One region of the Methylobacterium sp. WL1 genome, then DNA from elsewhere that is predicted to be linked to it. Evidence: predicted binding sites of a transcription regulator. Region 1 holds the regulator's gene; each other region holds the start of a gene.
The links. The regulator LexA, encoded in region 1, represses DNA repair genes until DNA is damaged. The targets are predictions, from matches to a motif close to TGTTCNNNNTGTGTTCNG.

Region 2: a site for LexA is predicted at 2,801-2,818, ahead of parE (DNA topoisomerase IV subunit B). Genes of this name have one in related genera too.
Region 3: a site for LexA is predicted at 6,370-6,387, ahead of FVA80_RS18090 (trna delta -isopentenylpyrophosphate transferase). Genes of this name have one in related genera too.

The regions. Positions count from the first base shown of each region.
Region 1 covers NZ_CP042823.1:940,617-950,244, forward strand. The annotation lists gene FVA80_RS04925 (AlkA N-terminal domain-containing protein) at 1-628, opposite strand, end outside; gene gltA (citrate synthase) at 523-1,812, opposite strand; gene gltX (glutamate--tRNA ligase) at 2,041-3,468, opposite strand; gene FVA80_RS04940 (ComEC/Rec2 family competence protein) at 3,638-5,911, shown strand; gene lexA (transcriptional repressor LexA) at 5,905-6,624, opposite strand; gene FVA80_RS04950 (biliverdin-producing heme oxygenase) at 6,945-7,544, shown strand; gene FVA80_RS04955 (hypothetical protein) at 7,795-8,247, shown strand; gene FVA80_RS04960 (hypothetical protein) at 8,283-8,498, opposite strand; gene FVA80_RS04965 (hypothetical protein) at 8,497-8,697, shown strand; gene fae (formaldehyde-activating enzyme) at 8,754-9,293, shown strand; gene FVA80_RS04975 (hypothetical protein) at 9,294-9,628, opposite strand, start outside.
Region 2 covers NZ_CP042823.1:2,266,022-2,275,649, reverse strand. The annotation lists gene FVA80_RS11205 (PRC-barrel domain-containing protein) at 1-414, shown strand, start outside; gene parE (DNA topoisomerase IV subunit B) at 629-2,536, opposite strand; gene FVA80_RS31230 (hypothetical protein) at 2,860-3,225, shown strand; gene topA (type I DNA topoisomerase) at 3,272-5,929, opposite strand; gene FVA80_RS11185 (molybdopterin-dependent oxidoreductase) at 6,386-7,351, opposite strand; gene FVA80_RS11180 (cytochrome b/b6 domain-containing protein) at 7,348-8,211, opposite strand; gene FVA80_RS11175 (aspartate carbamoyltransferase catalytic subunit) at 8,404-9,351, shown strand; gene FVA80_RS11170 (phosphoribosyl-ATP diphosphatase) at 9,607-9,628, shown strand, end outside.
Region 3 covers NZ_CP042823.1:3,728,307-3,737,934, forward strand. The annotation lists gene FVA80_RS18055 (chloride channel protein) at 1-1,428, opposite strand, end outside; gene FVA80_RS18060 (helix-turn-helix domain-containing protein) at 1,580-2,008, shown strand; gene FVA80_RS18065 (methyltransferase) at 2,052-2,855, shown strand; gene FVA80_RS18070 (polyprenyl synthetase family protein) at 3,112-4,131, opposite strand; gene FVA80_RS18075 (DUF2007 domain-containing protein) at 4,299-4,523, shown strand; gene FVA80_RS18080 (methyltransferase) at 4,520-5,263, shown strand; gene FVA80_RS18085 (hypothetical protein) at 5,276-5,587, opposite strand; gene FVA80_RS18090 (trna delta -isopentenylpyrophosphate transferase) at 5,621-6,307, opposite strand; gene FVA80_RS18095 (MerR family transcriptional regulator) at 6,924-7,352, shown strand; gene FVA80_RS18100 (carboxymuconolactone decarboxylase family protein) at 7,288-7,710, shown strand; gene FVA80_RS18105 (MATE family efflux transporter) at 8,109-9,506, opposite strand; gene FVA80_RS18110 (hypothetical protein) at 9,534-9,628, opposite strand, start outside.

The sequences.
Region 1 (9,628 bases):
CCAGCTTTCCGGCGAGCCGGATCGCGGCCTGAACCGAGACCTGCTGGCCGAGGATCGCCCGGCATCCGGTCTCGAACGGGTCCCACGCGCCGGGCAGCCGCAATCCTGGCCGGGCCGCCACGAGTCCGGCCAGGGTAGGGTCTCGGGACAGGCAGGCCGCGATCGCGGCCGGATCGGCGTCGCAATCGAACAGGCGGCGGAGGCGCTCGGCGACCTCAATCCCGGACGTGACGTCGAGGCCCTGGAGCGTCGCGTCCAGGCCGGCATCGCCGAACGCGACCGCGACGATGCCGGGCCGTCCGCCGATGCAGACCGTGCGCGCGTAGGATTGCGCGCCGGGCTCGGCCGCTTCGACCCCAAGGATGGCTCGCTTCGCCAGGAAGGCGCGGATCGACGGCCAATCATAGGGTTGCCGACAAGGGATGCGGAGCGTGACGACCGCCCCGCTGACCAGGACCGGCCAAAGCGAGAGGGGCGGCCCTTCGGCCGCCCCCGGTGTCGCTTCGGGTTCGATGGCTCGGCTCAGCCGCGCTCGTCGACCGGCACGTAGTCGCGCTGCGCCGGGCCGACATAGAGCTGGCGCGGACGGCCGATCTTCTGCATCGGGTCCTCGATCATCTCGGCCCATTGGGCGATCCAGCCGACGGTGCGCGCCACCGCGAACAGCACAGTGAACATGTCGGTCGGGAAACCCATCGCCTTGAGCGTGATGCCCGAATAGAAATCGATGTTCGGGTAGAGCTTCTTCTCGATGAAGTACTCGTCCTTGAGGGCGATCTGCTCCAGTTCCATGGCGACGTGGAGCAGCGGATCCTCCGTCTTGCCGAGTTCCTTGAGGACCTGGTGCGTGGTGCTCTGCATGATCCGGGCGCGCGGATCGTAGTTCTTATAGACCCGGTGGCCGAAGCCCATGAGGCGGAACGGGTCGTTCTTGTCCTTGGCCTTCGCGACGTACTTGCCGACGTTCTCGGGCGTGCCAATCTCCATCAGCATCTTCAGCGCCGCCTCGTTGGCGCCGCCATGGGCCGGCCCCCATAGGCACGCGATGCCGGCCGCGATGCAGGCGAACGGGTTCGCGCCGGACGAACCGGCGAGCCGCACGGTCGAGGTCGAGGCGTTCTGCTCGTGGTCGGCGTGCAGGATGAAGATCTTGTCGAGTGCTTTCGCGAAGACCGGATTGACTTCGTAATCCTCGCACGGAACCGCGTAACACATCCGCAGGAAGTTCGAGGTATAGTCCAGATCGTTCTTCGGATACACGAAGGGCTGGCCGATAGAGTACTTGTAGGCCATCGCGGCCAGCGTCGGCATCTTGGCGATCATGCGGATCGACGCGATCAGCCGCTGGCTCTCGTCGGTGATGTCGGTCGAGTCGTGGTAGAAGGCCGAGAGCGCGCCGACGGAGGCGACCATCACGGCCATGGGGTGGGCGTCACGCCGGAAGCCGGTGAAGAACCGGTTCATCTGGTCGTGCACCATGGTGTGGCGCGTGACCCGATAGTCGAAATCGGCCTTCTGGGCGGCGGTCGGCAGCGTACCGAACAGCATCAGGTAGCAGGTCTCGAGGAAGTCGCCCTTCTCGGCGAGTTGCTCGATCGGGTAGCCGCGATAGAGCAGCACGCCCTCATCGCCGTCGATGTAGGTGATCTTCGATTCGCACGAGGCCGTCGAGGTGAAGCCCGGATCGAAGGTGAAGGCGCCGGTCTTGGCGTAGAGCTTGCCGATGTCGATGACGTCCGGGCCGATCGTGCCGGACTTGACCGGCAGTTCGATCTCCTTGCCGTCCACGGTGATGGTGCTGGATGCGCTCATGGAACGTGGACCCTTCTCTGGCGACGTGGCGGATGCCGGCCTCGGGCTGCCCGAGTCGACCCCGGGGCCGGAGCACGCCGCGCGTCATGTTGCGGGTGCTCACAGGCCATGGGTTACCCAAACGGCAGTGCAGCAGCAACGGGGTCGGTGACAACCGACCGCCATCGCCAAGCAAAATCCAGTACCAAGCGAAATCCGGGCCGAGGCGCGCAGTTCCTTCCCGCCCGCTCAGCCCTGCGGCACCTGATCGGCGAGGCGCGCCAGGGTCTCGGATCGTCCGAGCACCGCCATCACGTCGAACAGGGGCGGGGAGGTGGTGCGGCCGGTGAGTGCGGCCCGCAGGGGCTGGGCCACCTGCCCAAGCTTGCACCCGGCTGTCTCCGCATACTGACGCACCGCACCCTCGGTCGCCGCCGCGCTCCACTCGGGCAGCGACTGGAGATCCGGCAGCACCCCAGCCAGACGCGCCCGGCCCTCGTCGGACAGGAGCGTCCGGGCCTTGTCGTCGAGCACCAGGGGACGCTGGGCGGTGAGGTAATAGGCGCTGTCGAGCAGTTCGATCAGTGTCTTGGCCCGCTCTTTCAGGCCCGGCATGGCCTGGATCAGCTGGTCCTTGAGGGCTGGCTGGAGCGTCGCCGGGAGGCCGCGCTCCGGGCCGACGTTCGGCAGGATCGTCTCGAGCGCGGCGACCAGATCCGCATCGGCGCTGCCTCGGATGTAGAGTCCGTTGAGGTTGGCGAGCTTGGCGAAGTCGAACCGCGCCGCCGAGCGCCCCACTGCGCGGAGATCGAAGGCCGTGATCATCTCGTCGGTGGAGAACACCTCCTGGTCGCCGTGGCTCCAGCCCAGTCGCACGAGGTAGTTGCGCAGCGCCTCCGGCAGGTAGCCGAGGTCGCGGTAGGCCTCGACCCCGAGCGCCCCGTGGCGCTTCGACAGCTTCGCCCCGTCGGCGCCGTGGATCAGCGGGATATGGGCCATCCTGGGGATGTCCCAGCCGAGCGCAGAGAAGATCTGGCTCTGCCGGGCCGCGTTGGTGAGGTGGTCGTCGCCGCGGATGACCTGGGTGACGCCCATGTCGTGGTCGTCGACCACGACGGCGAGCATGTAGGTCGGCGTCCCGTCCGAGCGCAGCAGGACGAGGTCGTCGAGATCGCGGTTGGCCCAGGTCACCCGCCCCTGCACGGCATCCTCGACCACCGTCTCGCCCTCGATGGGCGCTCGCAGCCGGATCACCGGCCTGACCCCGGCAGGAGCCTCGGACGGGTCGCGATCGCGCCACCGCCCGTCGTAGCGCGGGGCCCGGCCCTCGGCTCGGGCGGTCTCCCGCATCTGCGTCAGTTCCTCCGCGGAGGCGTAGCAATGGTAGGCGCGGCCGGCGGCCAGCAGCTCCTCGGCGACCGCGCGATGGCGCTCGGCGCGGGCGAACTGGAAGACCACGTCCCCGTCCCAATCGAGGCCGAGCCAGGACAGGCCGTCGAGGATCGCGTCGATCGCGCCCTTGGTCGAGCGTTCCCGGTCGGTATCCTCGATGCGCAGCAGCATCTTGCCGCCGGTGTGGCGGGCGTACAGCCAATTGAACAGCGCCGTGCGGGCACCGCCGATATGGAGGTATCCGGTGGGCGAGGGGGCGAAGCGCGTGACGACGGCTGAGGACATCGGGCCGATATGTTCGGGGGCGAAGGGCGACGGGGCGGTGCAGGGCGTCAGGGCGGCGCCCGTCGCACGGCGTGGCGCCCGTAGCACGAAGCGTCCGCTGTAGCACGGGCCGACGGGTGCGTTAAGAATCCCCGGCCGGGACTTGGTCGTCCGGCACGGGGCGGGGCGGATGCGGCGGATCGGCGCGAGGCTGGCGGGCGGCGCGGTGGCGCTGGCCGGCACGCGCCCGGTATCGATGCCGGCGCTCCGCGGCTGGCTCGCCGATGGGCTCACCCGGGAGGTCGAGCAGCGCCGCCTGTTCCCGTGGCTGGCGGTGGCGTTCGGCGCCGGGATCCTGGTCTTCTTCGGGTGTGCCGACGGGACGCCGTTCCTCGCCGCTCCCTTGGCCGGAGCGGCGCTCGCCCTCGCGCCGGCGCCGTTCCTGGGTGCGCGGCCGGGGGCACTCGCCCTTTGCCTGGCGCTGACAGCCGGCTTCCTGGGCTTCGCGGCGGCGACCTGGCGGGTCTCGCAGGTGGCGGCGCCGATCCTCACCCGCACCACAATCGGGCCGCTGACCGGGATGATCGAGGGGCTGGACGAGCGCGAGGTCGGCGCCCGGCTGGTGATCAGGGTCGAGAGCTTCGCCGGGCTCGAACCCGCTTTGAGGCCGCTTCGGGTGCGGGTCTCGTTCCGGAAGGCGCCATCCCTGCGGCCCGGGGACTTCATCGTCGCGACGGCAAGGTTGCTGCCGCCGCCCGAGGCGGCACGACCGGGCGGCTACGATTTCGCCCGGGATGCCTACTTTCAGGGACTCGGCGCGGTAGGCTCGCTGATCGGGGCGATCACGGTTCGAGAGCCGCCCACCCCGCCGCCTCTGCGCCTGCGACTGGCAGCCTTGCTGGACGAGGCCCGCAACGCGCTGACACGCCGGATCGCGCAGGCCGAGGGCGGGCAAGCGGGGGCCGTGGCGGCGGCCCTGGTCACGGGCAAGCGCGGCCTGATCGGACCGGCCGCCAACGATGCGCTCCGGGCGGCGGGCATCTATCACGTCGTTTCCATCTCGGGCCTCCACATGGTGCTGGCCGCCGGCGTGGTGTTCTGGCTGGTGCGGGCCGTCTTGGCGCTGGTGCCGTATTGCGCGCTGGTCTGGCCGATCAAGAAGATCGCCGCCGGGTTCGCGATGCTGGGCGTCACCGCCTATTGCGCGTTCTCGGGCTGGGACATCGCCGCCGAGCGCTCGCTGATCATGACGCTGATCATGCTCGGCGCGATCCTGGTCGACCGGCCGGCGCTGTCCATGCGCAACCTCGCGCTGGCCGCCCTGATAGCATTGGCGCGGGAACCCGAGGGCCTGCTCGGACCGAGCTTCCAGATGTCGTTCGGGGCGGTGGCCGGGCTGATCGCCTGCGCGCGGCTGATCGACGGACGCCTGTTCCAGCGTCCCGGGGCGGGGCGGATCGAGCGGTTCGTCGGCACCGGCCTCTCGGCCGTGACAGGCACCCTCGCGACGACCCTGGTGGCACAGGTCGCGACGGCGCCGTTCGCGACCTACCATTTCCAGACGGTCCAGCCGTTCGGCCTGATCGGCAACGCCCTGACCCTGCCGCTGGTCTCCCTGGTCGTGATGCCGGCGGCGGTGATCGGGATCCTGGCCTATCCCTTCGCCCTGGACCGGCCGATCTGGTGGCTGATGGGACAGGCGGTGGGCGGCATGCTGGCGATCTCCGAATGGATCGCCGGCTTCAATCGGGCCGTCCTGGTGCTGCCGGCCTTCGGCACCGGCGCGCTGATGCTGCTGGCGGCCGGGCTGCTGCTGGCGACGCTGCCGGTATCGCGACTGCGCTGGCTGGCCCTGCCGCCCGCCCTGCTCGGGCTCGGCCTCGCCGTCGTTCCGGAGCGATTTGACTTGTACGTCGACCGGCAGGGCGGTGGTGCGGCCGTGCGTGGACCGGACGGAGTCCTGTGGGCCCTCGGCAATCCTTCGGCCTTCGTGATGGAGCAGTGGCTGAAAGCGGATGGCGACGGGCGATCGGCGAAGGCGGTGATCCAGGCTTCGTCGGCTGTCGGACGGTGCGACCGGCTCGGCTGCACCGCAAGCCTGCCGGACGGCCGCGCCGTCGCCCTGGTCCGCGACCGGCGCGCCTTCACGGAGGACTGCGCCCGGGCGGCCCTGCTGATCTCGCGGCTCGCGGCGCCGCCCATCTGCACGGGGCCTCTGGTGATCGACCGCCGGGTGCTCGCCGAACGAGGCGCCGTCGCGCTCCGGGCCGACCGGGATGGCTTCACGGCACGCTATACCCGCGACACGGGCCGTACCATGCCTTGGCGGGCATCACCGGCTTCGCGGCCATCGCCTGTCCCACAACCGAAAGTGGTAACACCCTCCGAGCCGATCCCGGCCGAGGCCGACGTCGCCGGTTCCGAGGCCGCGCCCGGCGACGCGCCGGCCGAACCCCTTCAGTAGCGGCGGACGAGGCTGACGAGCCGCCCCTGGATCTGGACCCGGTCGGGCCCGAGCACGCGGGTCTCGTAGGCCGGGTTGGCGGCCTCCAGGGCGATCGAGGAGCCCCGGCGGCGGAGGCGCTTGAGCGTCGCCTCCTCGTCGTCGATCAGCGCCACGATGATGTCGCCGGTATTGGCCGTATCCTGCTTGCGGATCACCACGAGGTCACCGTCCAGGATGCCGGCATCGACCATCGAGTCGCCGCGGACCTCGAGGGCGTAATGCTCGCCGCCGGCTAGGAAGTCCGGCGACATGGTGATGGCGTGGCTCTGGTTCTGGATCGCCGAGACCGGCGTACCGGCCGCGATCCGGCCCATCACGGGGATCGAGATGGCGCGGCCGCCGTCGTCGATCATCCGGGCGGTCGCCGGCTGCGCCGGCAGCTTGGACTTCCCGCCCTCGACCACGCTCGGGGTGAAGCGGCGGGGCTCCGCAGGTGGAGCAGCCGCCTGGGACAGGCTCTCGGGGATGCGGATCACCTCGATGGCGCGCGCCCGGTTCGGCAGGCGGCGCAGGAAGCCGCGCTCCTCGAGGGCCGTGATCAGCCGGTGGATGCCCGATTTGGACTTCAGATCGAGGGCGTCCTTCATCTCGTCGAACGAGGGCGGGACGCCACATTCCTGCATGCGGCTCTGGATGAAACGCAGGAGGTCCAGCTGCTTGCGCGTGAGCATCGACGGGGGACTCGCGGCTTGGAGGACCGCATCGATGCGGTCGCGGAAACAAATCACGAACACGTTAAACGTTCCGCAAGTGTTCCGCAAGCGTGATCGGCTGAGCTTGATCGATCGGCGATGTGCGGATGCGGCCGTTGTGTGCCGTGACGCGGTCGCGCCGCCATGGCAGAACCGGTCTGGCCGGATCGGCACGATCCCGGGCCAGCCTCGGTGACCTGAATCGCCGGAATGGTCCATAGGCTGGGACGGTCAGAGTGGCGCGGCGGGCCGCTCACGTCTGCCCACGGCACCTTGCCCGGACGACAGACATAGATCGCATGGACGCCGCATCATCCGACATCGCCGAGACCTGCAGCCGCGTGAAGCGCCTGAGAGTGGCGACCGCGGCCGCCCATGATCAGCTTGATCGGCGCATCATGGCGGCAAAGCCGTTCGCGAGCCTGGAGCGCTACGCGCTGTTCCTCCAGATCCAGTACAGGTTCCATGCGGTCGTCGATCGAGTCTATCGCGATGGCGCGTTCGCCCATGTCCTGCCCGATCTCGACGGCAGGCGCCGACTGCCCCTGATCCAGCAGGATCTGCGCGATGTCGGAGCGCCCGTCCCTGACGGCGCGTCCGAGGAACATTTCGGGACGATCGAACCGGCGCAGGGATTGGGCTGGCTCTACGTCGCCGAGGGCTCGAATCTCGGGGCGGCCATCCTGCTCAAGGAGGCCCGGGCGCTCGGCCTGTCGGAAACCCACGGTGCGCGCCATCTTGCCGGACATCCCGAAGGACGCGGGTTGCATTGGCGGCTTTTCACGGCCGCCCTCGACCGGGTCGAACTCCGGGAGACCGGGGAGCAACGCGTCGCCGCGGGGGCGACGGAGGCGTTCCAGTTCGTGCGCCGGCTGGTCGGGGACGTCTTCGAGGACTGACGGCGCCGCCACCCGGTCGGATCGTTCCGCCGCCCTGGCGCAGCAACAAAGCCTGTCACGCGCGCCGTCCACCGCCGAGTCGGGCGATGACCGGTCGCGGACGCCTGGAACGGCATCTCGGGCGACAAACGAATTGACTGGGCAAGCGGCGCCGTTTCAATGCGCCGAGGTGCTTGACCCGGTCGGCGGGGCAGGCGGATCGTCCCGGCGGCTTCGAGACTGGGCTGGAATTGGGCTTGGGATGACGAGGATGCGACGCGCGGCTCTTCTGCCCATCGGTGCCGGGGCCGTCGGCTTGACGCTGGCCGGCTGCACCACCGGGTTCTCGTATATCTCGCGCAACTACGTGGCGCTCACCCCGCAGGTGGTCACCATCGGCTGCAAGGAGCCCTACGAGGTCTACGACAACCGGCAGGTGCGCCGGATGCTCGTCGTCTCGAACGCCCTGCGCGAGTACACCGGCTGCAATCTCAGCGAGGTGCGGATCGATCCCGATCCGGCCGCGACCCGGGTGAAGCGCTTCCGCACCGCCGCCCGCGCCTATCTCGACGAGACCGTGCGGGAGGATTGCCGGATCACCGGCGAGACGGTGTTCGATCCGCAGAAGAGCGAATTCACCTACGCCTGCGACGCGCCGATCGAGAAGCGGGGCACGGTGGTGCCGCGCCTGCCGGGCCGCAATCCGGGCTTCATCCAACAATGATCTGAGCCGCCCGCGCCGGCCCCGAGCCCGCCCGGTCAGGCGCCCGGCTTTGGGAAGGTGCGCTCGGCCGCATCGCCGGCCGCCGCCAGCAGGGCGCGGGCGAAGGCCCGGGCCTCCGCCCGGTCCAGCACGATCGCCGCGGTGACCGGGCCGCCGCCGAGGTCGGCGAGGGCGAGTTCGAGCCGTACCCCGTCCGGCATGGCGCTCGCCTGGAGGCTCCAGCCGCCCCCCCGATCCGTGCTCTCCGTCATGACATCCCTCCCGGCTGCCGGACCCGAGACAACGCCGCAGGCTCCGGCCGGAACGGCCCTGGCCCGGGACTGTTCCCGCGTCGCGCCGCACCCGACTTCCCTGCCCCGCGGATCCGAGTTCCTCAAGAGCGCCGGCCCGACCGTGGCGATCGCCGGGGTCGGCGCCCTCGACGGGGTCGGCCTGCTCCGGAGCGATTGACGCCGGCGCCTCGATGATGTCTCCCCCGGGCGACCTGACACGGGGAGTCGCGACACATGCAAGAGATCTGGTTCCGCACCGGCGAGGCCACCGTCCTGGCCGCCGACGGGCAGTACACCGACGCCATGCCCGAGGTGCTGATCGGCTCGGTCCGCGGGCCGGTGGGTCAGGCCTTCGCGTCGATGATGGGGCAGGTCCAGGGCCACACCCGGATGTTCGTGGTGCGCGACCTCAACCAGCTCGTGCGCCCCGCCACGATGATGACCACCAAGGCGACGATCCACACGGCCGAGTATGTCGAGCTGCTCGGCGGCGTCGTCCAGGCCGCCACCGGCGACGCGATCGTGGATTGCATCATCGAGGGCGTGCTGCCCAAGGACGGTCTCGACGAGCTGTGCATGATCATCATGATCTGGCTCGACCCGCGCTGCGCGGAGGACGACAACCTCGACCGCAAGGACCTGTACCGCACCAACTACGAGGCGACGAAGCTCGCCATCGCCCGGGCCCTCAAGGGCGAGCCGACCGTGGACGAGCTGATCGCCAACCGGAAGACCGTGAAGCATTACGCGCTTGAGGACGTGATCGAGTATTGATCAGCGCGGCGGGATGCGCCCCACCGAGCACAGGGTGCGCATCGCGCTGCTGCCGGGATCGGTGTAGCAGGAGGCGGACCAGCCGTTCTGCTGGATGAACGACTTGCGGCGGTCCGACAGGGCGGTCCGGTAGGCGTCGGCGATGATCGGCTCGACCCGCGCGGCCGGCTCGCCGACCAGGATCTCCGAGGCCGCCGCGAGGTCGCGGAAGAAGGCCGCCGAGGGAGCGGGCTCCGCGGAGGTCGCCTGCACGATCGGCTCGGCCCGGCAGGTCACGTCGAACTTGATCGGACCGGCCAGGCGGATGTCGATGCTCGGCCCGGCGCGCTTGCCGA
Region 2 (9,628 bases), 1.3 Mb from region 1:
GTGATCGGCACCAAGACGGTGCTGCCCGGGACAGGGCCGGGCACCTCCACCAGCGGGGAGGGCGGCGGCCGGCTAATGACGGCGGCCAGCGCCGAGGCCGCGGCCAGGCGCCAGGGCCTCAAGCCGGCGGCGTTCCTGGCCTCCAAGATGATCGGCGTCACGGTCCGCAACGCGGCCGGCGACAATGTCGGCACCATCGACGACCTGCTGATCGCCGATGGCGGTGCCCTGAAGGCGGTCGTGCTGGATGTCGGCGGCCCGCTGGGCCTCGGCAGCAAACGGATCGCCGTGGAGCCCGGCGCCCTCGTGCTGCGCCCGGGCGGGGAGCGGTTCTCGGCCGTTCTCAACATGAGCACCGACACCGTCGCGGCCGCCCAGCCCTTCGATCCGGCCAAGGCCATGGCGTCGGAGTAGCCTCGCCGGCAATCGCTTGACGCGGACGCAATCCAGGCGCTCCGACCCGAAAGCGGTCTGCAAGTCAGTCAGTGCGACCGTCGCGAAGCAACCCGGTATTGCGATCCCCAGGTGTCGCGGTCCCCAGGTGTCGCGTTCCCCCGTGTCGCGCTTCCCCGAATCGCTTCGCTGCGGCCACGCTGAGGAAGCGTCGTTTTACGGCCGCCCTGTCGCCTCAGATATCCAGATCGACCCCGTCGGCGAAGGCGGCGCGCTCGCTGATGAAGGCGAAGCGGGCTTCGGGCTTGTTGCCCATCAGGCGCTCCACCGTATCGCCGGTGGATTCCCGGGCCTCCTCGAGGATCGCGACGCGCAGGAGCGTGCGCTTCTTCGGATCCATGGTGGTCTCCTTGAGCTGGGCCGGCATCATCTCGCCCAGGCCCTTGAAGCGCCCGATCTCGACCTTGCCGCTCTTGAACACCGTTTTGGTGATCCGCTCCCGGTCGGCGTCGTCCCGCGCATACACGACCTTCGAGCCCTGCTGCAGCCGGTAGAGCGGCGGGATCGCCAGGTAGAGGTGGCCGCGATCGATCAGCTTCGGCATCTGCCGGTAGAAGAACGTGATCAGCAGCGATGCGATGTGGGCGCCGTCCACGTCGGCGTCCGTCATGATGATCACCTTGTCGTAGCGCAGGTCCGCCTCACGGAAGGCCGCGCCGGTGCCGCAGCCGAGCGCCAGGGTGAGGTCCGAGATCAGCTGGTTGGCCCCGAGCTTGTCCCGGGAGGCCGAGGCGACGTTGAGGATCTTGCCGCGCAGGGGCAGGATCGCCTGGGTCGTCCGGTCCCGGGCCTGCTTGGCCGAGCCGCCGGCGGAATCGCCCTCGACGATGAAGATCTCGGAGTTGGCCGTTCCGGCGGCCGAGCAATCGGCCAGCTTGCCGGGCAGGCGCAGCTTGCGGGTCGCGCTCTTGCGGGCGACCTCCTTCTCATGGCGCCGGCGCAACCGCTCCTCGGCCCGGTCGATCACCCAGTCCAGCAGCTTGTTGGCCTGGGCCGGGGAGGCCGCCAGCCAATGGTCGAAGGCGTCCCGCACCGCCGTCTCGACGATCCGCTGCGCCTCGACGGTGGCCAGCTTGTCCTTGGTCTGGCCCTGGAATTCCGGCTCGCGGATGAACACCGACATCATCGACGCGCAGGTCGCCATGACGTCGTCGGTGGTCACGGCCGTCATGCGCTTGGCCTGGTTCACGCGCTCGGCGTGCTCGCGCAGGCCCCGCAGCAGCGCGACCCGCAGGCCGGCCTCGTGGGTGCCGCCCTCCGGCGTCGGGATGGTGTTGCAGTAGGAATGCGAGAAGCCGTCCTCGGCGACCATCCAGGCCACCGCCCATTCGAGCGAGCCGTGGGAGCCGGGCTTGGTCACCTTGCCGGTGAACATCGCATCGGTGACCAGGTCCTTGCCCTCGATGTCCCGGGCCAGGTAGTCGCGCAGCCCGTCCGGGAACCGGTGCACCGCCTCGGCCGGTACGCCCTCCAGCCCTTCGAGCAGGGCGGGGGCGCAGCGCCAGCGGATCTCGACGCCGCCGAACAGGTAGGCCTTGGAGCGCGCCATCTTGAACAGGCGGCGCGGGTTGAACTTCAGGGAGCCGAAGATCTCGGCATCGGGGTGGAACCGCACCCGGGTGCCGCGCCGGTTCTGGACCCGTCCGACGAGTTCGAGGGCCCCCTGCGCGTGGCCGCGCGAAAAGGTCTGGCGGTAGAGGGTCTGGTTGCGGGCGACCTCGACTTCGAGGAAATCGGACAGGGCGTTCACCACCGAGATGCCGACGCCGTGCAGGCCGCCGGAGGTCTCGTAGACCTTCGAGTCGAACTTACCGCCCGCATGCAGCGTCGTCATGATGATTTCGAGCGCCGACTTGCCTGGGAATTTCGGGTGCGGGTCCACCGGGATGCCGCGGCCGTTATCGGTGATCACCAGGGAGCCGGATTCCTCCAGCTCGACCTCGATGAAGCTGGCATGGCCGGCCACCGCCTCGTCCATGGAATTGTCGATCACCTCGGCGAAGAGGTGGTGCAGCGCCCGCTCGTCGGTGCCGCCGATATACATGCCGGGCCGGCGCCGGACCGGCTCCAGGCCCTCCAGCACCTCGATGTCGGAAGCCGTGTAGCCGGCCTCCGGCTCGGCCGCCGCGATGGCCGGGACCGAGGCCGATTCCGCCAGCCGCCGCCGCCGCGGCTCCGCCGGACGCGGGCAGGGGGCTTGCCGCCAGGCCCGAACAGGTCGCGCGCCGGATCGCTCACGCGCGGCCTCCGCGCGCGCGGCGAATCGGCCGGCTCGGCGTCGGGCGGACGGGCCTTTGGCGATCGGACCTGGGATCGTGCAGCATGCGCCTTCATCCCCGCATGATAGCGGAACAAAACAGAAACATCCAGAGGGTCCGGTGCGTCGCCGGACCGCCCCACCATCGCATGCTGCACCGCCGCGAGCGAGGGCCGCGGCCGGCGCAGCGCGAAGGCGCCGTCATCGCCACGTTGCACAATCGTGGGTTAACGGTTTCTCCGCCGCCGCCCGGATCGGAACCGAGCGGCTCCGACCGCGTTCTGTCGGAAAAGAACTTGACCGTGGTCCGGGAGCCGCCGTCGATGAGCAACGCCGCGATCGAGGCCCGCCGCCTCACCCTGATCCGCTTCGAGCGAGCCGCCGGCACCGTATTCGGGTGCGAGGACGATGCGCCCTCGGTCGTTCCGCAGGCCCGCATCTTCGTGAACGGCCTGACCATCGCGTTGGCGACCGTCGCGACCGCGTTGGCGGCCACGATCACCTACCTGGCCTGAACGCGACGAACCGCGACGCTTTCTTCGCGGGTCGCGGGTCCGGCGCTCAGCCGGCCCCGGATTTCTTCGCCGTCGTCTTCTTGGCCGCTGGCTTCTTCGCGGCCGTCTTCTTCACCGCCGGCTTCTTTTCGCCCGCCGCCGCGCGCGCCGGCGCCTTCCGGGCCGAGCTGCGCTTGGCGTTCACCAGCGCGATCCCCTCATCGAGGGTCAGCGCTTCGGAATTCATCGTCTTCGGCAGCGTCGCGTTGACTTCGCCATCGGTGACGTAGGGGCCGTACTTGCCGGCCTTGACCACGAGGTCCCGCCCACTCGTCTCGTCCTTGCCGAGCGGGCGGCCCGGATCCGCGGCAGCCCGGCCGCGGCCACCGCCCTGCTCCTTGGCGACGATCAGGTCGATGGCGCGGTTGGCGCCGATCTCCAGCACGTCGTCGTCCTTGCCGAGGTTGGCGTACATCTTCCCGTGTTGAACGTAGGGACCGAACCGGCCGAGATTGGCCAGGATCGGTTCGCCGGTCTCGGGGTGGCGCGCCACCTCGCGGGGCAGCGCCAGCAGCGCCAGGGCCTTGTCGAGGCCGACCTCGGACGGCGAGAGCCCCTTGGGCAGCGACGAGCGCTTCGGCTTCGCGGCGTCCTTCTCGGTGGAGGCTTCGCCGAGCTGCACGAACGGCCCGAAACGCCCGTCCCGGATCGTCACCGGCATCCCGGTCACCGGATCGTCGCCCAGCACCCGGACGCCCGGCTGGCCACCCTCGCCCGAGGAGCCGTCGCCGTCGCCGTCGATCCCCGAGGCCGAGAGCTGACGGGTGTACTTGCACTCCGGATAGTTCGAGCAGCCGATGAAGGCGCCGAACTTGCCGAGCTTCAACGAGAGCTGGCCGGTGCCGCAGACCGTGCAGGTTCGCGGGTTCGCGCCGTCGCCCCTGTCGGGGAAGATGTGCGGACCGAGAAGGCCGTTGAGCGCCTCCAGCACGTCGGTGACGCGCAGCTCCTTGGTCTCCCCGATCGCCGCGGAGAAGTCCTTCCAGAAGTCGCGCAGCACCGCCCGCCAGTCGATCTCGGCGTTGGAGACCCGGTCGAGCTGGCCTTCGAGGTCGGCCGTGAAATCGTACTCGACATAGCGCCGGAAGAAGCTCTCCAGGAAGCCGGTGACGAGGCGCCCCTTGTCCTCCGGCTGCAGCCGCTTCTTTTCGATCTTGACGTATTCGCGATCCCGCAGGGTCTGGAGAACGGCGGCGTACGTGGACGGCCGGCCGATGCCGAGCTCCTCCATGCGCTTGACCAGGCTCGCCTCGGAATAGCGCGGCGGCGGCTCGGTGAAGTGCTGGGTCGAGGTGATACGCTCACGGGTGAGCGGGTCGCCGGCCTTCATCGGCGGCAGGCGCTTGCTCTCCTCGTCCTCCTCGTCGTCCTTGCCCTCCTGGTAGAGGGCCAGGAAGCCGTCGAACTTCACGACCTGGCCGGTGGCGCGCAGGTCGATCCGGCGCGGGCCGACGCTCGCCGCCACCTCCACGGTGGTGCGCTCCAGCTCAGCAGATTCCATCTGGCTCGCCATCGTGCGGGTCCAGATCAGGTCGTAGAGCTTGGCCTGCTCCGGCTCGAGGTGGCGGGCCACCATCTTGGGCAGGCGGCTCATGTCGGTCGGGCGCACGGCCTCGTGGGCCTCCTGCGCGTTCTTGGCCTTGACGCTGTACTTGCGCGGGACGTCCGGCACGTAGCGGTCGCCGAACTCGGTGCCGATGACCTTGCGGGTGTCCTGGATCGCCTCCGGCGCCATGTCGACGCCGTCGGTCCGCATGTAGGTGATGATGCCGACCGTCTCGCCGCCGACGTCCACGCCCTCGTAGAGGCGCTGCGCGACCCGCATGGTCTGCGCCGGCGCCATCCCGAGCTTTCGCGATGCTTCCTGCTGCAACGTCGAGGTGGTGAAGGGCGGCTGCGGGTGGCGCTTGGCGGGCTTCGCCTCGACGCTCGCAACCTGGAAGCTCGCGAGCTCGAGGTCGCGCTTGAATGCGGCGGCGTCCGCGCCGGTGCCGACGTCGAGCCGCTGGATCCGCTTGCCGTCGGCCCCGACCAGGCGGGCCTCGAAGGTCGCGCCGTCCTTGGTGGTCAGGGTCGCGACGATCGACCAATACTCGCGCGGCTTGAAGCTCTCGATCTCCATCTCGCGCTCGACCACGAGCCGCAGAGCCACGGACTGCACGCGGCCGGCCGAGCGGGCGCCGGGGAGCTTGCGCCACAGCACCGGCGAGAGGTTGAAGCCGACGAGGTAATCGAGCGCCCGGCGCGCCAGGTAGGCGTCCACCAGCGCCTGGTCGATCTCCCGCGGCTTGCGCATCGCCGCCTCGACCGAGGCCTTGGTGATGGCGTTGAAGGTGACGCGCTCGACCGGGATTCCCTTGAGCGCCTTTCGGGCGTTCAGCGCCTCCAGGACGTGCCAGGAGATCGCCTCGCCCTCGCGATCCGGGTCGGTCGCCAGGATCAGCTTGTCCGCGCCCTTGCAGGCCTTGGCGATCTCGCTGACGCGGCTGGCGCCGCGGTCCGCGAGTTCCCAGACCATGTGGAAATCCTGCTCGGGATCGACCGAGCCGTCCTTGGCCGGCAGGTCGCGGATGTGCCCGAAGGAGGCGATCACCTCATAGTCGCGGCCAAGATACTTATTGATCGTCTTGGCTTTGGCCGGCGACTCGACGACGACGACTTTCATTCAGACCTCTGCCCCTCGACGGGGCCTGGGCGCGACGGACGAATTCTGTTCGAAATTCGCGTGGGACAAGTGCCCGCCGTCGGGCCGGGGCCGCGCGCCGGGGACAAGTGGGTTACGGGGCACGGGTTGTCAAATGGCAACGGTCGCCGAACGGCTCGCCGGGGCTGTCATGCGCGGGGCGCGAATCCGACAGGATTGCGGATCGCGGGCAATCACCGTCGACCTGGCCGGCTTGCCTCATGCCGTCGTGGGACGCCCAGCCAAGCGACCTGCCCAGCCAAGCGACCTGCCCAGCCAAGCGACCTGCCCAGCCAAGCGACCTGCCCAGCCAAGCGACGCGCCCAGCCAAGCGACGCGCCCAGCTAAGCGACCTGCCCAGCGCTACACGCGGGAATCGCGCGCCAGACCGGGTTTCCCCGCCGCGCGCGCACTGACGGCGGGGCGGGCTCGACCTGTTCAGATCCCCGCGTACCACTCGTAGCCGCGATCCTCCCAGTAGCCGCCGCTGCCCTGGCCGAAGCCCGCCAGCGAGTCCACCAGCTCGACCCGCATCACGTACTTGGCCTGCTTGTAGCCGAGCTGGCGCTCGACGCGCAGGCGCAGGGGGGCGCCGTTCGAGACCGGCAGCGGCTTGCCGTTGAGGTCGTAGGCGAGGATCGTCTGCGGGTTGACGGCGTCGAACAGGTCGATGCTCTCGTAGTAGCGGATCGGGGTCCGCTTATCCTCGGGCGCCTCCGGCTCCGGCGCGCCCTGGCCCCAATCGTCCGTGCCTTTGTCGTCCGTGCCTTTGTCGGCCTTGGGCGGAGCACCGCCCCAATCCTCGGCGGCGGCAAGTTGGATCATGCCGTCGCGGACCGAGCCCGGATGCTCGGGGCGCCACAGGGAGGCGCCGTCGCCGCCCTCAAGGCCGCCGCCGGCATATTCCAGCGTGTCGGCGCAATGGAACACGGCGTAGCGCGCCTGCGGCTTCAGGCCGGCCCGGGTGACCAGCTCGGCCAGCGGCACGCCCGACCATTGGCCGATGCAGCTCCAGCCCTCGACGCAATCGTGGCGGGTGATCTGGGTGCGCGCCGGCAACCCGCGCAGGTCCGCAAGGCTGAGCGACAGCGGCGTCTGCACCAGCCCGTCGACCGTCAGCTTGAAGTCGGCGAATTTCTTGGCCGCCAGGGCGCGAAAATCCCTGTCCGGCGGGTCGATGGTGCCGTTCGGCTTGAACCACGGCGAAATCATCGCGGCCGGATATTCCCGGGCCAGGGTGGCGGGGGACATCAGCAGCCGCTGAACGAACAGGTTGGCATCCTCGCCGACCTTGAGGGTGCGGCGCCCGGTCTCGGTCCCGGCGAAGCGGTCGCAGCCGCCGAGCAGGGCGGTCCCCGCCAATCCGGCGCCGGCGGTGAGCAGCTTGCGGCGGTGCAGGATCATCGCGCGGTCTCCTTCTCGGGACGGCCGAGGCTGAACCAGCCGGTGAGCATGCCGCGCATGTTGTTGACGAGGCCGGAGACCAGGACGAGGAGCACGTGGACGACGACGAACAGCACCAGCAGCCCGGCGGCGATGAAGTGGATGCTGCGCGCCGATTGCCGGCCGCCGAACAGCTCCGGCAGCCAGGGCCAGGCGGCGTCGACGCCGGGCGACATGGCGAGCCCCGCCAGCACCATGGCTGGCAGGAGGCCCAGCACCACGACGAGGTAGGTCAGCTTCTGGATCACGTTGTAGCGCTTGGCCTCCTCGCCTTCGGGGAAGCGTAAGAGCAGGTGCTCCTTCACGGAGCCGGCGAAGTCGCGGATCTGGTCGCCGTCCGGGATCAGGCGGCGGCGGAGCTGGCCGCTGAACAGCCCGTAGAGCAGATAGATCGCGCCGTTGATCACCAGGAGCCACGCGAACAGGAAATGCCAGCGCCGCCCGGTGGCGAGGTCCTGATCGGCCGGAAGGGTCGCCCAGGCCGGGAAGGCCCGGTCCACCGCGGTGCCGCCCTCCCGGGACAGGCCGAGCACCCCGGTCGTGTCGAAGCTGTGCGATCCGACCGTCACCACACCGCGATTCGTGCCGTCGCGTCCCTGCTCGCTGGTGATCGCCAGGGCCGGATCGTCGAAGGTCGAGACCGCCCCCCAGTACAGCGCCGGGTGGGCGTTGAAGATCTGCAGGCCGCTCATCAGCAGCACCAGCAGCACCCCCGCGTTGACCCAATGCGCCACCCGGATCACCGCGGGGTGCCGGTAGAACCAGCGCCGCCCGGAGGCGTCGACGGTCTCCGGGGCTTCGAGCGCCGGGACGGCGTCCAGAGTATCGGTTCTCAAGCGTGCGTCTCGCGAGGCGATGGCGGCGCGGATGCCGCGCGATCCGGCTGATACGTGGCGCGGGCGCCGAAGTTACCAACCGTTGAAAAAAGGCCGCCGGCACAGGCCATGAAAAGGGCCGCAGGCGCTCGTCCGCCTTGCCGGAACGACCGGCCGGACCTACACCCCGGTCTCATCATGACGAGCCCCGCGCCCCCGGCCTTCCCGCACCGGCATCTCCTCGGCATCGAGGGCCTGACCCGCCCCGACATCGAGGGGCTGCTCGACGCCGCCGACGCCGCCGTCGACATCTCGCGGCAGGTGGAGAAGAAGCGCACGACCCTGCGGGGCCGCACGCAGATCAACCTGTTCTTCGAGCCCTCCACCCGGACGCAGTCGTCGTTCGAACTCGCCGGCAAGCGACTCGGCGCCGACGTGATGAACATGTCGGTGGCCTCGTCCTCGGTGAAGAAGGGCGAGACCCTGATCGACACCGCGGCGACGCTGAACGCCATGCGGCCGGACATCATCGTGGTGCGCCACGAATCGGCCGGTGCGGTGCATCTGCTCGCCCGCAAGGTCGATTGCGCGGTGGTGAATGCCGGCGACGGGGCGCACGAGCACCCGACCCAGGCGCTGCTCGACGCGCTGACGATCCGCCGCAACAAGGGCCGGATCGAAGGGCTTCAGGTCGCGATCTGCGGCGACGTCCTGCACTCGCGGGTGGCGCGCTCGAACATCATCCTGCTGCAGGCGATGGGCGCCCGGGTTCGCCTGATCGCGCCCTCGACGCTGCTGCCCGCGGGAATCGAGCGGTTCGGCGTCGAGACCTTCACGGACATGCGCAAGGGCCTGGACGGCTGCGACATCGTGATGATGCTGCGCCTCCAGCGCGAGCGCATGAACGGCTCGTTCGTGCCCTCCGTGAAGGAGTATTTTCGGTACTTCGGCCTGGACGGCGAGAAGCTGGCGCTCGCCAAACCGGACGCCCTGGTGATGCATCCGGGTCCGATGAACCGCGGGGTCGAGATCTCCTCGGAGATCGCAGACGGCGCGCAGTCCTTGATCCGCGAGCAGGTCGAGATGGGGGTGGCGGTGCGCATGGCCGTGCTGGAATCGCTGGCCCGGCACCTGCCGAACGGCTGAGCACCGTCCCGGATCGATTTCGACCCCGCATAAGCCCGACAAAGCCGGGGCGCTTTCACCCGCGCGGCTTGATCGCCGGGCGGCTGCAGCGCAGTTTCCTGCCGAATACGGCCTCGGCCGGACCTTCAAGCATCATCCCGAGCGGCGGTTGCCGGCTTTCGGGGAACGATGATGCACCATCAAACGCTGGCGCATCGTACCGGATCGGATATCCAGGACGTTGCTCTACAGACGACCTCACATGCAGATCGCGTCATGACCGCCTACACGCTCGACG
Region 3 (9,628 bases), 2.8 Mb from region 1:
CACGGCCTCGGCCACCGGGAGATCCCCCGCGAGGGTGGCGACCTCACGGGTCATCACGGCCTCGACCCGGGCCAGGTCGTAGGGATCGATGCCGTATTCCCGGGTCACGTGCTGTCCGCGCCGGGCGATCTTCTCGGTGAGGATCGACCGCTTGAGCAGCAGCACGGTCACCGCGTAGGCCGCCATTGTGGCGGCCAGCAGTGGCGCCAGGGCGGCGACGTCGCCGGTCACCTCGACGGCGAACACCACTCCGGTCAGCGGCGCCGGCAGGGTCCCACCGAGCATCGCCGCCATGCCGAGCAACGCCCAGAACCCATGCGCGCCGGGGAGGACGAGGCCGATCAGCCAGCCGATCGCGCCACCCAGGATCAGCAGCGGCGCGAGCACGCCCCCGGACGTGCCCGACGACAGCGCCACGAGCCAGATCACCGCTTTCACGACGAGGATCGTCAGCACGGCTGCGGCCAACATGTGCCCGGACAGCAGATCGCGGATCACGTCGTAGCCGACACCGAGCGCCCGGGGCTCCACCAGGCCGCCGAGGCCGACCGCGAGGGCACCAAAAGCGGGCCACCACATCCAGTGGATCGGCAGCCGGCCGAACCCGTCCTCAAGGGCGTAGAGCGCGCGCGTAAGCACACCGGAGATCAGCCCGCAGGCTAGCCCGAGTGCCGCACAGGCCGGCAATCCCCACCACGGCAGCGCCGGATTGTCGGTGAAGGGGAAGAGCGGGCCGGCCTCGAACAGGGCGGGCCGCCAGCATGCCGCCGTCACCGCACCGACCGTGACCGGAACGAGGCTGCGCGGGCGCCACTCGAACAGCAGCACCTCGACGGCGAGCAGCACGGCCGCCACGGGCGTGCCGAAGATCGCGGTCATGCCGGCCGCGGCGCCGGCCACCAGCAGGGTCTTCCGCTCGGCCGCGCTCAGATGGAAGAACTGCGCGAACAGCGAGCCCACCGCACCGCCCGTGACGATGATCGGCCCTTCCGCACCGAACGGCCCGCCGGTGCCGATCGCCACCGCCGAGGAGAGCGGCTTCAGCACGGCTACCTTGGGCGACATCCGGCTGCCGCCGATCAGGATCGCCTCCATGGCCTCCGGGATGCCATGGCCGCGGATCTTCTCAGAGCCGTAACGTGCCATCGCGCCCACGATCAGGGCACCGATTACGGGAATCGCGATCATCCAAGGGCTAGGCGTCGCGCTGGCGAGTGACGTCAGGGCGGTGTCGAACCGGCCGTACCAGGCGAGATTGGTCACCAGACCGATTAGCGTGAGCAGGATCCAGGCGGTTGCGGTGGCGGCCGTCCCAGTGATCACCGCGAGCCCGGCCAGTGCCAGCACGCGCCGATCCGTGCTGAAATCGCCAAGCGTCCGACGCAGCGGCCTTTCGGAGCCGCGCGCGATATCCTGTCCGCCGTCCATACAGCCCTCCGTCCTACGAGGCCTAATTACATCGTGATACGATATATTCAACCGCGTCGCGTTCGGAGCGGGGTGCAGCGAGCCGGCGGAACCCGTATGGATCCGGACGGTGTGCTGCCGAAGACCTGAGCCCGGCACCAGGGAGATCATCGTGGCGTCCGAGGATCCTCAGACCGCGCCGCTGTCTCAGGAACAGTACGCCGCGCTGGCGGAGTTCCGGTACCGGCTGCGGCGCTTCCTGGCCTTCAGCGAGGCGGCGGCAGGCCGGGCCGGCATCCCGCCCCAGCAGCATCAGGCGCTTCTGGCCCTGGCTGGGCATGTCGGGCGCGCGCCACCGACCGTCGGATTGCTGGCCGAGCAGCTCCTGATCGCTCCGCATACGGCGGCCGAACTCGTCGCCCGGATGGTCGATGGCGGCCTGCTCACGAAGGGACGCGCCGCCGAGGATCGACGCCGGAGCGAGCTGGCGCTCACGCCCCGGGCCGAAAACCTGCTGCGCGATCTGACCGCTGCGCATCTCGATGAGCTACGCGGCCTAGCGCCGGCGCTCTCGGGCGCACTCGCCCCCGCGGCGACCTGACGCATAGGGGACTGGATGGTCTGTTTCCGCGGGGGGAACGGAGATGCCGGATCCTTACAGTTCGGCGGTGCTCAGCGCCAAGCTTCGCGGGTTCTACGCGTCGCAGGTAGCCAATCCGAATGCGGCCGACCGGCGCGTCACGGCGGCCTTCGCGGCAGTTCCCCGGGAGCCGTTCGCCGGCCCGGGGCCCTGGTCGATCCTCACCGCGCATGTCTGGCAATCTCAGGATCGCGGCCCACTCTACGTGACCACCCCGGTCGACGACCCCGCCTTTCTGTATCAGGACGTGCTGGTCGCCCTCGACGCAGCACGCGGCATCAATATCGGCCAGCCTAGCCTGCACGCCCTCTGCCTCGATGCGCTCGCGCCCCGGCCCGGGGAGACCGTGGTCCGGGTCGGGACCGGCAGTGGGTATTATACGGCGCTCCTCGCCCATCTCGTGGGGCCGGACGGCCTCAATGCCGGGGCGCCGCGCCCGGCCCGTGCCTGGCTCGACGCGCTGCGGCCGGCGGGCCGACTTCTGTTCCCGCTCCAGGCCGCAAACCGCCGGGGCGGCATGCTTTTGCTGCGCCGGGCCACGGGTGAGGCAGCTTGGCCGGCCCGTTTCGTCTCCATGGCGAGCTTCATTCCCTTCCAGGGCATGTCGGAGGCGGGCGAAGTGGGCTTGTCCAATGCTTTCGCCCAGGGTCCCCTCGCGGCGGTTCGTTCAATCCACTTCGACGCGCCGCCCGATGCAAGCTGCTGGCACGATGGCGGCGATTGGTGCCTCTCGACCCATGAAGCGTCCCGCGGCTGGTGCCTCGTGCTCCATATCGGACCTGGCACAACGTGCAGGCTTTTAGGATGACGCTCTAATTAGGCGAGCACGGCTAACTGGCCGGCAACGCGGCCGGTCCCGATCTTTGCCTCAGCGTGGCGCGAATAGCTCTCGGCGCGCAGATCTCCGACACGGATGCAGACCGCTTGGCGCCTTTCGCTCACCGGAACGACGTCCAAGCTCAGTTCGTGCAGAGCCCAGTAAAGACGCGCGCCAGCGTCATGGTCGGCGTCCTGCTCGATAGTAGGCGAAAGCCCCGGGGCACGCGGATCGAAAGGGGCGCCCTTCAGCGCGCCCGGGCCACGCAGAAATCCACGGCTCCGTTGAGGGCGGCCTTGACCGGACCGTCCGGGAAGACGTCGAGGGCGGCGCGGGCTTGGGCGCCATACTCGTGGGCGCGGGCCACCGTCTCCTCCAGGGCGCCGTGCCGCTGCAGCAGGTCGAGGGCGGTGCCGAGGTCGTCCTCGCCGATCTCACCCTGCTGCAGGGTCCGCCGCCAGAAGCCGCGCTCGCCCTCGCTGGCCCGGCGGTGGGCCAGCACGATCGGAAGGGTGATCTTGCCCTCGCGAAAATCGTCGCCGACATTCTTGCCGAGGGCAGCCGAGGTACCGCCGTAATCGAGCACGTCGTCGATCAGCTGGAAGGCGATGCCGAGGTTCATCCCGTAGGCGCGGGCCGCGACCTGCTCGGCCTCCGGCCGGCCGGCGAGCACCGGCCCGACCTCGCAGGCGGCGGCGAACAGCTCGGCGGTCTTGCCGCGGATCACCGCCAGGTAGGCGGCTTCGTCGGTTTCGAGGTTCTTGGCGTTGGTGAGCTGCATCACCTCGCCCTCGGCGATCACCGTGGCGGCGGCGGACAGGATGTCGAGCGCCCGCAGGGAGCCGACCTCGACCATCATCCGGAAGGCCTGGCCGAGCAGGAAGTCGCCGACCAGCACCGAGGCCTCGTTGCCCCACTTGATCCGGGCGGCGACGCGGCCGCGACGCATGTCGCTCTCATCGACCACGTCGTCGTGAAGCAGGGTCGCGGTGTGCATGAACTCGACGCTGGCGGCGAGCTTCACGTCGCCGTCCGACGGGTCGGCGTAACCGCAGAGCTGCGCGCAGGCGAGCGTCAGGATCGGGCGCAGCCGCTTGCCGCCGCTGGCGATCAGGTGGTTGGCCACCTCCGGGATCATCGCCACGTCGGATCCGGTGCGCGACAGGATCGTGGTGTTGACCCGCGCCATGCCGTCCGCCACCAGCGCGACGAGGTCGTTCAACCCCGCCTCGGTCTCGGGCTTCGGATTCTCGATGGAGAGGGCCATACCCAAGATCCGCGACCTCCAGTCCGGTTCCCCCGCAGGGGGCGGGCGATCCCTTCGCACGCGCCTCGCGGCGCCGCAACATCGGCGCAGAGAGGATATGGTGCGAAGGGAATGCGCAGCGAACGCGACGAATGCGCCGGACGACCGGCATCCTTCGAAGAATTGCGATGATCGTGCTGATTTCCGCGAATGATCCCGTGCTGATCGGCTTTGCCCGCACGGTGCTCGAGGCGGCCGAGATCCCGGTCCTGGTGGCCGACACCCATATGAGCGTGATGGAAGGCTCGATCGGGGCGTTCGGTCAGCGCCTGATGGTTCCGGGCGATTGGGCGCCCCAGGCCCGCCGGTTGCTCAAGGATGCCGGGCTCGCGCACGAGTTGCGTGACCCGTGAGCCCGGAGCCCGATGCCTTCCTGGGCGGGATTTTGCGCCTGCACCAGCCGCCCCGCGGAGCGCACCGGGCCGGGACCGATGCGGTGCTGCTCGCCCGGCTGCTGGTCCCGGCGCCGGGGGAGCGGTTGTGCGATGTCGGCGCCGGGACCGGCGCGGTGGGTCTGGCCTGCGCGGCGCTTCATCCCGGAACCTGCCCGACCCTGGTGGAGCGCGACCCCGAACTGGCCGGGCTGGCCCGGGCCAACGCCGTCCTCAACGGCATCGCGGCTTCGGTGATCGAGGCCGACGTTCTGGCGCCGGCGGCCGAGCGCCGCGCCGCCGGGCTGGAGCCCGACAGCGTCGACCTCGTCCTGACCAACCCGCCGTTCTTCACCGCGGGCCGCCACCGCCCCTCCCCGCATCCCGGCAAGGCGACGGCACACACGTTTCCCGAGAGCGGCCTGGACCTCTGGATCCGCGCCTGCACGGCGGTCCTGCGACCGGGGGGCCGGCTCGGGCTGATCCACCGGGCAGACGCCCTGCCGGCCTGCCTCGACGCCATGAAGGGCCGCTACGGCGGGATCGCGATCCGCCCGGTCCACGCCCGGGCCGAGGCGCCGGCGATCCGGGTGCTGATCGCCGGCATCCGGGGCAGCCGCGCGGCTCCGAGCCTGCTGCCGCCGCTGGTGCTGCACGGCCCCCAAGGCTTCACGCCCGAGGCCGAGGCGCTCCACCGGGGCGCGCCCTGGCCTCGGGCGTGAAGGGCCGTCCGGTCAGGCCGCGAGGGCCGTCGGCACCGCGTCGTCGATGCCGAGAAACCGCTCGACGGCCGGCAGATCCAAGAATCCCAGAAACTCTGGGCGCAGCGGCTCGGGCAGCCCGTCGAAGTTGAGCCCCGGGAACGTGTCGGGATGCGGGTAGAGCTGCCACTCAGCCCCGGGCTCGACCGGCGGGAACAGGATCGCGACTTTCTCGTCGCCCAGGCGCACGATCCGGGTCGGGCTGTACGACAGGGTCTCGATGCTCCAGCCCCGATGATGGTCCCGGCGGGCCTTCAGGGTACGGCGGCGCGTCGTGCGATGCATGGCGGTCTCCTGCGGGTTTGAGCGTTCGAAACTTCAGGCGGCGCTGCGGCGGCCGGTGCGCTTGGGCCAGCCGAGCGCCACGAGGCGCGCCTTGGCGTAGTCGCGGACCTCGTCGCGGGTGCCGGGCGGCATCGCCGCCAGGATCGCTTGGGTGGCCCCGTCGAGCATCAGGTCGGTCACGTCGTTGATCGTCTCGGCACCGTCGATGCGGCGCTTGAGGTCGCCCTCGGCCTCGGTGACCTCGTCGAAGGGCTGGGCCTCCTCGAAATCCTCGTCCACGGCCCGGACCGTGGGCAGGTGGGCGCGGAACTCGTCGGCCTCCTCCTCCGAGTAGACCAGGCCGTGCAGTTCGATCAGCTTGAGGATGACGCGGTCCTTCCCGCGCTTCTCCGCCATGGCGTAGACGTAGGCCGCCTGCTTGCCCGAGACGCGGTAGTTCACGTTGACCAGCGCCTCGCCCATCGACCACTCGACCCGGTCGGCGGCTGGCTTCGCACCGGATTTGGCACCGGGCAGGCGCCCGGTGACCAGCAGCACGGCCTCGTCGCGCTCGGCGCGGATGATCGTCGGCGGCTCGAACACGATCCCGGCCTGGGCGGCGATCCGCTCCAACGTCTTGTGGTAGATGACCGCCGTGCCCTGCACGCGCCAGACGTTGCCCCCGAAGGGCTCCCCGTAACGCACCAGGATGTCGGCGATCTGCTTGTCGGCGGTTCGCATGCGGGGCTCGTTCCGGTGAGAGGCAACCGCGTCATCCACAGTTTTCTACGGCGACGCTCTTTTGTTCCTGTTTTGTTTCATCGTATATGCGGGATCGCGGCGGCGTGCGCAAGGGTCGGGGTCTGCTGTCCGCGGAAATCAGACGGGGCTGCGTCAGTGCGTGCGGGGGCGTCTCAGGACGCATCCAGGGGCTCGGTTTGCCGCGGAGGCGGTGATGGCGCGGGCGTTTCGGATTTCGTTTCGCGGCTCAGGATGGCGACGGGTCCGGCCTCCATCACCCTGTGCCAATCCAACCGCCTCATCTCGGAGCGCCCGCGTCAGGATGCGGGGTTAGGCGGGAGAACGTTCGGGTTCGCGATGATCCTCGCCATCATCGCAAGACCAGCCTAGCAAGTACGGGCCCGGATCTGATCCGATCATGTATGGGACCAATGCTTTCGACCCGTGCCGGCCTTTGGATGGCCGCCGGCCCTTCTGGTCAGCGGCCCTCTTCTGGCCGCCCGGCAACTCGAGTTCGGGGTGAGGACCAGACTGTCGTAGCCCGACCAGATTTTTTTCTTGACTTAGAGTGCGCTCAAACCCGCAGCATTCTTAGCGTCGTGATGAGAAGATATTCGTGAAGATCGGAGAACTCGCGAGGCGTTCGGGATTGTCTGCCCATACGATTCGTTACTATGAGCGGATCGGGCTACTCCCCTATGCTGACCGAGATCAGTCAAACCAGCGTGATTACGACGCGTCTATCCTAGCGTGGATCGCATTCTTAGATCGTCTCAAGACGACCGGTATGCCGATCCGGGACATGCTGCGATACGCAGCATTGCGCGAGCGTGGCGTCATCACTGAGGCTGAGCGCTGTGATTTGCTGTGGGAGCACCGCGAGTGCGTCCGCGCGCATGTGGCCGATCTGCAAGCCTGCCTTCTCGTCCTCGACACCAAGATCGCCGGCTACGCCGGCTCTGACGGGAGGACGCAGGCGTATGACACGACAACACCGCAACGGCGACGAAAGCCGGCTAGAGCGCGGGCAGCGAGCACTCGCTGAGATCGACGGCCAAGCAGGAGAGAAGGTCGTCGCCTCGCTCGCAGAGATCGCCCCTGACTTTGCGACCTACCTTATCGAGTTCCCTTTCGGCGATATTTACAGCCGCCCCGGCCTAGAACTACGTTCCCGCGAGATAGCCACTATCGCGGCACTAACGGCGATGGGCAATGCAGCACCACAACTTAAGGTACACATAGAGGCAGGCTTGAACGTCGGCCTCTCGTGTGAAGAGATCACTGAAGTCATCATGCAGATGGCCGTTTATGCAAGCTTTCCAGCAGCATTAAACGGATTATTCTCAGCCAAAGAAGTGTTCGCGGCGCGTTCGACAGCCGAGCCTTGTGACCCAGGGGCCTGACGCCGCCTTCGTCATCGACAACGGCGCATCGTCGGTCAGGCGGGTCGACCTGACCGGCCATTCGACAAACGTTGCACAGGGCTTCGATGGCGCACCAGTCGCGCGTGGCCGGGCTCGGGACGGCAACCTACCGGTAGACGTATGGGGATCGGCCAGCAACTACAGGGTAGTCATCGATCCAAGACGGTAAGTGTAGCGATCGGGTCGCATCGCTTGACTCTCACGGCCGCTTGCAAGGGGCGAGGAGGGAGCGCCTCGGTGATATCCACTTCGACGCCTCTTTGGTCCAAAAGCAGACAGGCGGAAATCCGCTCAGCCACGCCGTATTGGCGGGTCGATGCCGGCCCCTGATGGCCATCCATCGAGCGGCAGGTTCGGCGGCTCTACGCCTTTCGAGGTCACTCAACGGCCGTCGTGAGGACTTGGGGCGGGACAGCCGGTTCCGGCGCGGGCTGGGCCACGAACATCTTGCCCGTGGCAAAAGCAGCCGCGTTGACGATGCCCATGGTGAAGAGCCCAGCCGCGAGGGCAACAAACATCCACGCGGGGCCGAGCCCGAGGATAGCCGCGATCCAGGCGCCCCCCAGCGCCACCCCCATTCGGAAGACGCTGGCTGTGAGCGGCCAGCCGACACGGCCTGCACCTTGGGCCGCGAAGTAGAGAGCAAGGCCGGCCCCGAAGAACCCGTAGAACGGTCCGACGATGCGGAGATAGGAGGAGCCCGTAGCCAACATGGCCGGATCACCCCCGAACAGACCGAGCCAAGCTTCAGGATACAGGGCGGCCGCAACGCCGATGGCCTCCGTCAGAAGACCGGCCACGATGGCGCCGGTGAGCGCAGCCTGACGGGCGCGGGCCTGCAGTCCGGCGCCGAGGGCGGTGCCGACGATGGCGGCAATGGGCGAACCGAGCCCGAACACGAGGGGGACCAGCAGGTATTCCAGCCGGGCGCCGGTTCCATACCCGGCAACCGCGGCCGGCCCCGCCGTCCCCACGAAGCCCGTCGCGGCGATGACCGTGACGTTCGACGTGATACTGGCGATGCCGGAGAGCAGGCCGACGCGCAGGATCTCGCGGGACGGCGCCCAGGTAAGCCTCGGGAGGCGCCGGCTCGGGTGCAGGACGCCGCGGCCAGACCAAATCGAGGCGGCGAAGACGGCGGTGCCGGCGGCGTAGTAGGCCGCGAAAGCGACTCCGCCGCCCACGACCCCGAGCTTCGGGAACGGCCCCCAGCCGAAGATCAGCGCCGGCGAGAGAGGGATCAGCACGATGGCGCCGGCGCAGGTGACGCCGGCCGGGAGGGCCATGTTGCCGGTACCGCGGATCACGGCCGCCAGCGCGTTGAACAGCCAGATCAGGACCGCTCCGCCGAGCACGACGTTCGCGTAGGCCGTCGCAGCCCGGAGCGATTCCCCCGTGCCGCCCATCGCGGCGTAGAGCCGCGGTCCCAGCGGCACCGCGAGCAGACTGGTCACGAGACCAAGTCCGAGGCCGATGGCGACAGCGTGCCAAGCGACGAGGCTGGCCTCCGCCTTCCGGCCGGCGCCCAGGGTACGCGAGACCGCCGACTGGATGCCGCCGCCCATGCCGCCGGCCGACAGCATCTGGACGAGCATGACGACCGGGAAGACGAGGGCCATGCCGGCCAGGGCGTCGGTGCCGAGCTTCGCGACGAAGTAGGTCTCGATCAGGCCGATGGAGGTCTGGACGACCATCACCACGACGTTCGGCCCGGCCATCCGAGCCAGGGTCGGCACGAGCGGCGCTTCGAGCAGGCGACGCGTTCGGATGTCCATGGCAGAACCCTCACGGCCTCACGGATTTCAGCGCGGGCACGATGGCCGATACGCCACCGGCCGGCGGATCGCCGTCGAGAACGGCGCGGTCGCTTGACCGGCGGCGGGTGGCGTCCCGGCAC